2 regions of the Gordonia sp. YY1 genome follow, and region 2 is predicted to be linked to the other one. Evidence: riboswitches for the same ligand, from Rfam matches in the RefSeq annotation. Region 2 holds a riboswitch; the other holds the start of a gene.
What was found. Region 2 has a riboswitch for thiamine pyrophosphate ahead of thiC (phosphomethylpyrimidine synthase ThiC). Riboswitches for the same ligand answer to the same signal wherever they lie in the genome.
Positions count from the first base shown of each region.

Region 1: linked by a shared signal. The riboswitch ahead of thiO (glycine oxidase ThiO) and the one ahead of thiC (phosphomethylpyrimidine synthase ThiC) in region 2 are both predicted to bind thiamine pyrophosphate.

Region 1 is NZ_WXYI01000018.1:84,709-89,038, reverse strand. Features, by position in the region: gene BPODLACK_RS19635 (NUDIX hydrolase) at 266-748, shown strand; gene BPODLACK_RS19630 (hypothetical protein) at 765-1,142, opposite strand; gene thiE (thiamine phosphate synthase) at 1,596-2,297, opposite strand; TPP riboswitch at 2,345-2,454, shown strand; gene thiO (glycine oxidase ThiO) at 2,448-3,524, shown strand; gene thiS (sulfur carrier protein ThiS) at 3,527-3,727, shown strand; gene BPODLACK_RS19610 (thiazole synthase) at 3,720-4,330, shown strand, end outside.
Region 2 is NZ_WXYI01000001.1:372,264-376,593, reverse strand. Features, by position in the region: gene thiD (bifunctional hydroxymethylpyrimidine kinase/phosphomethylpyrimidine kinase) at 1-51, opposite strand, end outside; gene thiC (phosphomethylpyrimidine synthase ThiC) at 129-1,820, opposite strand; TPP riboswitch at 1,811-1,925, opposite strand; gene BPODLACK_RS01720 (GNAT family N-acetyltransferase) at 2,109-2,456, shown strand; gene BPODLACK_RS01715 ((2,3-dihydroxybenzoyl)adenylate synthase) at 2,521-4,179, opposite strand; gene BPODLACK_RS01710 (salicylate synthase) at 4,329-4,330, shown strand, end outside.

The sequences.
Region 1 (4,330 bases), on a different contig from region 2:
CGTTCCGGCTCCCGCGACCTGTCTGAAGAAATGACTCAACGGGGTCATCGCTCACCGGGTCGTGCGTGTTTCAGCCTATGCCATCGGTGAGGGTTCCTCCGGGCATCGCGGTCGCACGTCGCGCGCCGACGGCTCGGCCCGTCGTCGGGTCGGGCCGGAGCCCATACCTCTCACTGATTCGGCGGATCGCCCTGGCAGGCCGCGCGTGTCTCACTTACGGTGGAGGAATCCGGCGATCGGCTCGTCGGGTCTGCAAGGAGGTGTGGTGCGCGGAGACGGCGACGGCTGGGTGATCGATCCCGACGGTTCACGGTATTGGGGTGTTCACGGCGCAGCGGGTCTGCTGCTCCGGGCGCCGTTGGCCGACGGCGTGACGGGGGTCCTGCTCCAGCATCGCGCCGCGTGGTCCCATCAGGGTGGTACCTGGGCACTGCCCGGCGGCGCCCGGGACTCGCACGAGGGCGCCATCGACACCGCGATCCGGGAGGCCGAGGAGGAAGCCGGCATCAGCGGCGACGAACTGCGGGTTCTCGCCGCGGTCGTCACCCACGAAGCGCCCGGCGGATGGACCTATACGACGGTCATCGCCGAGACCGACGAACCGGTGCAGACGGTGGCCAACTTCGAATCGACGGAACTGCGCTGGGTCTCCGAACAGCACGTCGACCAGCTTCCGCTGCATCCGGCATTCGGCCTGGCCTGGCCTACACTGCGCGAGCGGATCGCGGCACTCGACCCGCAGGCGTAGCGAGCACCCCACCCGCTCACTTCGGAGCGGGTCCGAGCAGTCGGTTGGCCCCGGAGACCAGCGCCGCGATGTTCGCCTCGTCGCCGGTGCTGCCCTCGCCGAACGCCCACGCCTGCCTGCCGTTGTTCTCGCACAGCAGGAACGTGGCGATTGCGCCGTCGATCTCGCGCTGGTGCAGTCGCAGGATCTGAACCGGCGCGCCGAGGTCGTAGAGGATCGAGGTCATCGCGCCGAGCGGTCCGGCGGCGACGGCGCTGCACGACATGATGCGATCGGCGATCGCGATGGTCGCGCGGCATTCGACGAGGTCCTGACGGGCCGGTGCGACCGACCACGATCCGAGCCGGATGGTGCCGCCGCTCGCATATTCGTCGGTGAATCGTTGCCAGCTCATCCCGATGACCTCCTCGCGCATACCCGCGGGCAGCGGACGGCGGAAGTGTTCGGTGATGGGGTCAGCCGACGGCGCGGTCGCGTGTCCGTGTCGTGAGAAGGATGGGTGAGGCAGATGAAGAGGATGCATCTCGAAAGCCGATTTCGGTCGAAGAACAGATGACCGACAAGAGCGCGCAACCGACCCGCAGCGGGGGGTCGGTCAGAATCAGACCCCGCTGCGGCGGGTTACGAGCGCGCGCTTGATGCACATCATGATCGGTCCAGCCTAGACCTCTGTGGTGAGTGCGGCAAATGGATTTTCACCACTGAGATCTGCCCCGGTGATCCGCCCCTGAAATCGACCCCCGGAGTACGCCCTCCAGAGCGTGACCGGTGACGATACGCACGTGGCGCCGCCCCGGAGGGTGCTTTTCCGGGGCGGTTTCTCGGGGCGGATTTCCGGGCCCGGGCGCTACAGCCGTGCGAGGAGCTCCGCGGCCGCCGCAGCAGGGTCGGCGGCGGCCGTGATCGCCCGCACCACGACGATGCGGCGCGCTCCGGCGGCGGTCACCTCCGGCACCCGCGGAGCATCGATGCCGCCGATCGCGAACCACGGCTTGTCCGGAGTCCCGGGTTCGGACATCGCCGCGGCGGTCGTCGTCACCAGATCGAGCCCGGCGGCGGTCCGACCCGGTTTGGTGGGGGTGGTCCAGCACGGGCCGACGCAGAAGTAGTCGACGTCGGGGTCGGCGGCGGCTGCTGCAGCCTGCCCGGGGTCGTGGGTGGATGCACCGACGATCGTCTCGGGGCCGACGATCCGGCGCGCGACCCGTGGCGGCAGGTCACCCTGTCCGACATGGAGGACGTCGGCGCCGGACAGTGCGGCGATGTCCGCGCGGTCGTTGACCGCGAGCAATGCGCCGTGGGCGTCGACGACGTCCCGCATCGCGGCGAGGATCTCGAGCTCCTCGCGGGCTTCGAGAGTGCCGAACTTCTTCTCCCCGGGTGACCCCTTGTCGCGAAGCTGCACGATGTCGACGCCGCCGGCGAGGGCGGCGTTCACGACCTCGAGCAGGTCGCCGCGTTCACGCCGCGCGTCGGTGCACAGGTAGAGCCGGGCGGAGTCCAGGCGGCGGCGCAGTTCGCGAGCACGCGATTCGGGGGCAGTCGTCACGGCGACCAGGCTAGCCGCGCCGGTGCGGGCCGGGCGTAGGGTGGACCGCGAGAACACACGGGAGCCCGGACCGGCCGGGCTGAGAGTGCGGACCCTCCGCTGACCGTCGAACCTGATCCGGGTCATTCCGGCGAAGGAAGGTGATCTGGCGTGAGCCATGTTGTCGAGGAACAACCCCACCCGGAGCAGCCCGACCGTGCGCTGACCGTCGTCGGCGGTGGCGTGATCGGTCTGACCTGTGCGCTCGCTGCCGCAGATGCGGGCTGGCAGGTCCGCGTCGTCGACGCCGGGCACGAGGAGCGGGCGTCGTGGGTGGCGGGCGGCATGCTCGGTTTGCTCGGCGAGGGGCATCCGGGTGAAGAAGCGGCGCTCGCGATGTCGGTGGAGTCGGTGCGGCGCTGGCCGACGCTGGTGAAGCGTCTCGGCGACCCCGCGATCGTCACGGCCACCGATTCCCTGTTCGTCGCCGCGTCCGCCGCCGACGCCGAGTACCTGCAGCATCTCGCGGACTTCGTCTGGGCCGAACAACCGCGGACCGACGCCACACTCAGCACGGTCACGGGTCGCGAGATCCGTTCGCTGGAGCCGTCGTTGAGTTCGCGGCTCGTCGGTGGCTACCGGGCGGTGGGCGAGTGGTCGATCGACAACCGTCGTCTGCTGGCGACCCTGCGCAGCGCAGGGGCCGCCGCGGGGGTGCGGTTCACCGAGGCGCGGGTGGGCAGCCTGGCCGACGTCCACGACCATGCCGGCCCGCGGGACCAGATCCTTGTCGCCGCCGGACTCGGCACGGCGGAACTGCTTCCCGACGTGCCGCTCCACGCGGCGAAAGGGGAGATCCTGAGACTGCGCCGGACGCGGTGGTCGGTGCCGCCGCCTGGGCACGTGGTCCGTGCCCGGCTCCACGGCCGAGCGGTGTACCTGGTGCCGCGCGAGGACGGGATCGTGGTCGGCGCAACGCAATACGAGGCCGGCGGTTTCGGTGACCGCACCCCGCAGGTTAGTGGGGTCGCCGATCTGCTCGCGGACGCCATCGAGGTGATGCCGGGTCTGCGCACCTACGAGCTGGTGGAGGCGGGTGCCGGACTGAGGCCGTGCACCGCCGACGGGTTACCGATCGTGAAGCGGGTCGACGACCGCACGGTGGTCGCGACCGGACACGGGCGCAACGGCATCGTCCTCGCGCCGGGCACTGCGGACAATGTGCTGGGAATTCTGGAAGGAGCATGACCGTGACCATCACCGTGAACGGAGAGAACCTCGACGTCGGCGACGACGTGTCGGTGGGGGACGTCGTCGCCCGCCTCGGCCTACCGGACCGGGGGATCGCGGTGGCCGTCGACGGTGCGGTCGTCCCGCGCGGACAGTGGTCGCAGCACACGATGACCACGGGCGCGGTCGTCGAGATCGTGACAGCGGTGCAGGGTGGCTGAGTCCGAGGTCGTCGACGTCGCCGGCGGTTCCGACGCCGACCCGCTCCGGATCGGCGGCCGCGAGTTCTCTTCTCGTCTGATCACCGGAACCGGTGGCGCGACAAACCTCGCGAGCCTGGAGCGGGCCCTCGTGGCGTCGGGAACCGAACTCACGACCGTGGCGGTACGTCGCGTCGACGCCGCGTCCGGGACCGGTGTCTTCGACCTGCTGCGCCGTCTCGGCATCGCGGTCCTGCCCAACACCGCCGGCTGCCACACCACCGCCGAGGCGGTGCTCACCGCGCAGCTGGCCCGGGAGGCGTTCGAGACGAACTGGGTGAAACTCGAGGTGGTGGCCGACGAGCGCACCCTGATGCCGGATGCCGTCGAACTCGTGGACGCCGCGGCCTCGTTGGTGGCCGACGGCTTCGTGGTGCTCGCCTACACCAACGACGACCCGGTTCTCGCCGCGCGACTCGCCGACCTCGGTGTCGCCGCGGTGATGCCGCTCGGTTCGCCGATCGGCACCGGACTGGGAATCCTCAACCCGCACAACATCGAGATGATCGTCGACCACTGTGCGACCGCCTCCGACGACCCGCTCCCGGTCATCCTCGACGCGGG
Region 2 (4,330 bases):
GTCGGCCTGGATGCCGGCGCCGCCACCGGAATCCGATCCGGCGATGGTCATCACGCGGACCGGCGTCTCACCCGGTGCCGCGACGGGCAGCAATTCGAGGTCCCCGTGGCCTTGCGGTGGCTGGCCGGTCACGCGGAACCGCCTCGACTGGCCTCGAGGGGCAGGTACACGCGGTTGCCGCCCTCGGCGAACTCGGCCGACTTCGCGGCCATGCCCTCGGCGATCTTGCGGTCGATGTCCTCGGCGGTCACCAGGTTGTTCTCCTCCGCGTAGGCGCGCACGTCGGCGGAGATCCGCATCGAGCAGAACTTGGGACCACACATCGAGCAGAAGTGAGCTGTCTTCGCGGGTTCGGCCGGCAGGGTCTCGTCGTGGTACTCGCGGGCGGTGTCCGGGTCGAGGGCGAGGTTGAACTGGTCGATCCAGCGGAACTCGAAGCGCGCCTTGCTCAATGCGTCATCACGTTCCTGTGCCCGGGGATGCCCCTTCGCGAGGTCTGCGGAGTGGGCCGCGATCTTGTACGTGATGACGCCGACCTTCACGTCGTCGCGGTCGGGCAGCCCGAGATGCTCCTTGGGCGTCACGTAACAGAGCATCGCCGTTCCCGCCTGGGCGATCATCGCCGCACCGATCGCGGAGGTGATGTGGTCGTAGGCGGGTGCGATGTCGGTGGCCAGGGGACCCAGTGTGTAGAAGGGTGCCTCTTCGCAGAGTTCTTCCTCCAGGCGCACGTTCTCGGCGATCTTGTGCATCGGGATGTGTCCGGGTCCCTCGATCATCACCTGCACGCCATGGGATTTGGCGATGGTGGTGAGTTCGCCGAGGGTGCGCAGTTCGGCGAACTGGGCTTCGTCGTTGGCGTCCGCGATCGACCCCGGCCGTAGTCCGTCGCCGAGGGAGAAGGTGATGTCGTAGCGGCGGAAGATCTCGCACAGTTCGTCGAAGTGCGTGTACAGGAACGACTCCTCGTGGTGAGCCAGACACCAGGCGGCCATGATCGAACCGCCTCGGGAGACGATTCCGGTGACCCGCCGGGCGGTCAGCGGCACGTAGCGGAGCAGGACCCCGGCGTGCACCGTCATGTAGTCGACTCCCTGCTCTGCCTGCTCGATCACGGTGTCGCGGTAGATCTCCCACGTCAAGGCGACCGGATCGCCGTTCACCTTCTCGAGTGCCTGATAGATGGGCACGGTGCCGACCGGTACGGGGGAGTTGCGCAGGATCCACTCGCGCGTGGTGTGGATGTCGGCGCCGGTCGAGAGGTCCATGATCGTGTCGGCGCCCCAACGCGTGGCCCACACCATCTTCTCGACCTCGTCGGCGATCGAGCTGCGCACCGCCGAATTCCCGATGTTCGCATTGATTTTCACCGCGAACCGCTTGCCGATGATCATCGGCTCCGATTCGGGGTGACGATGGTTGGCCGGGATCACCGCGCGACCGATGGCCACCTCGGAGCGGACGAGTTCGGCGTCGACGCCCTCACGCGCGGCGATGAACCGCATCTCGTCGGTGATGATCCCCGCTCGTGCCCACGCGAGCTGGGTGCTCGCGCCGTCGATCGGTTCCGGGCGGTGCCACGAGTCGCGGGTCTTCGGCAGTCCGCGCTCCACATCGATCTCGGTTTCGGTGTCCGTGTACGGACCCGAGGTGTCGTAGACGTCGAGGTGTTCGCCGTTGGTGAGGTGGATCCGACGCTGCGGTACGCGGAGATGATCGACGGCGAGGTAGTGCTTGGAACTGCCCTCGATCGGTCCCGTGGTCAGTCCGCCGTCTTCGAAGGTTGCAGTGGTGGGTGTGGTGGATACACGTGTGCCCATGATGGTCTCCCTACGCCGGCATTACCCGGACAGGTTCGAGCGGTCGGCGACCGCCCGTCGCCATCTCAGCCCTCGGTCATCGTGAGAGCCCCCGCGGTGTGTAGTTGTGTTGCGCTCGCCACCATACAACGTCCGCGGAGCAGCCACCCGATGCCAGGCAGATCGAGACCCTTTCTCAGCAGTTACGGATCCGTAAGGTAGGGTGTGACCCTAGTCACAGGGGGCCGAACGTCAAGAAGTGGCGTGATGCCGGTGACCCGCAGACGGTGACGACATGAGGAGGTGTAGGTGCTACGCAAGAACCGGCATCGACCGCCGCAATCGGCGAGGTCCATCCTGCAGCAGATCGCTCAGGTGGTGCACAATCCCGACCGCGAACGGTTCGAACTCTGGGTTGCGGGCGATCTCGTCGGCGTACTCGGCTATTCGATGGAGACCGTCGACGGCCAGACGACCATCACCGTTCTGCACACCGTGCTCTACGACGAGTACACCGGCCACGGGCTTGCGACGCGTCTCACCCGGACGGTCATCCATTTCGCCCGTGAACACAACGCGCGGATCCGGCCGGTGTGTTCGTTCACCAAGGACTACCTCGACCATCACCCGGGAATCGTGGAGCTCGCGCCCGTGTGAGGTTTCGACAGGCTCAACCAGCGGGAAGGGCGGCTCAACCAGCGGGAAGGGCGGCTCAACCGGCTCATCCCGCCAGCAGCGTCGTACGCAGGACCTTCTTGTCGATCTTGCCGACGGCGGTGACGGGCAGGGACCGCACGATGCGGACCACGTCGGGGAGCTTGAACGACGCGAGGCCGCGGTCGGCGAGGAACGTGCGGAGCGCGGCCAGTTCGAGCGGCTGGGCCGGCGGATGGTCGTGGGAGAGCACGACCGCGGCGCAGATCTTCTCACCTAGCGCATCGTCGGGCAGCCCGACCACCGCGACCTGTCGCACCGACGGGTGTGCGAGCAGGTTCTCCTCGACGTCGTCGGCAGCGACGTTCTCGCCGGCCCGGACGACGGTGTCCTTGATGCGGCCGGTCACCGACAGGTGTCCGGAGGGCAGGCGGGTCACCTTGTCCCCCGATCGGTAGAAGCCGTCGGGGGTGAAGGACTTCTCGTTGTGGGCGTCCGCCCGGTAGTACCCGCGGATCGTGTACGGGCCGCGCACCAGCAGTTCGCCCTCTTCGCCGTCGGGAACGTCGGCGCCCTGGTCGTCGACGACGCGCACCTCGTCGAACTCGGACATCGGTGAACCCTGCACCTCGTGGACGAGATCGCGCGGTTCGTCCGGCCGGGTGTAGCAGATGAGCCCCTCGGCCATGCCGAACACCTGCTGGACCACGTCGCCGAGCGCCTCGTCGAGCGCGACGGCGTCGGGGTGGGCCAGCTTGGCGCCGCCGACCTGGAGGAGTCGCAGGGAGCTGATGTCCGCGGGTTCCCACTCGGTCGCCGCGCACCACAGCTGCGCGAGGGCGGGGACCAGCGCGGTCACCGTGACGCGGTGGCGTTCGATGAGGTCGAAGGTGTGGTCGGGGCTGGGGTTGTCGGTGAAGACGACGTGGCCGCCGACGCCGAGGACGCCGAGGATGCCCGGGCAGCACAGCGGGAAGTTGTGGGCCGCGGGCAGCGCGACCAGGTACGTGTCGTCGGCCGTCAGGTTCGCGACGTCGCTCGACAGTCGCGCATTGAGGTCGTAGTCGTCGTGGGTGCGCGCGATCAGTTTGGGCAGACCGGTGGTGCCGCCCGAGACCAGGAACAGCGCCGGGAGACCGGGATCCGGCGGGGACGGGAGGTCGACCGCGGCGGGGTCCGTATCCGGTGCGGCCCGGAACGGACCGGGATCGCCGGAGATGAACACGTGCTCGACGTCCGGGACGCGGGATTGCAGCTCGGTGGCGAGATCCCGGAAGTCGAAGCCGCGCCGTCCGTCCTCGCCGATGTAGGCGACGGCCCCGGCGCCGGCCGCGAGGTGGGCGATCTCGGTGATCCGGTGGGCGGGCAGGGTCATCACCGGGGCGATGCCCGCGCGGAGCAGACCGAACAGGTTCACGACGAAGTCGAGGGAGTTGTTCTGCTGCAGGACGACGCGTTGTCCGGGCCGGAGTCCGGCCTCGACGAAACCTGCCGCACGACGCAGCGAGGCGGCACGCAGGTCGGAGTAGCTGAGCGTCCGCGGTCCGTCGGTCGACGCATCGGTGACGGCCGGCGCCTCGGGGATGCGATCGGCACTGGCGTCGAAGCTCGCGAACAGCGGGAGGCCGCGGAACAGTCCGGCGTCCCGGTAGCGCTCGGCCTGGACGTCGGCGTACGGGGTGAAACCGTCGAGCAGGTCGGTCACTCGGTCCAGATGCGTCTGCATGGGACCCATTCAAACACAGGCAGGATAGGGTAACCTTACCGATCGGTCGCTGATGTGAGCCACGCCATCGATCGTAGAGTTGTTTGCTTAGGCTGTCCTAATATCTCTAAGATCACTGGCGCTGCCGCCCACGACCGGAGGACAAGGACAT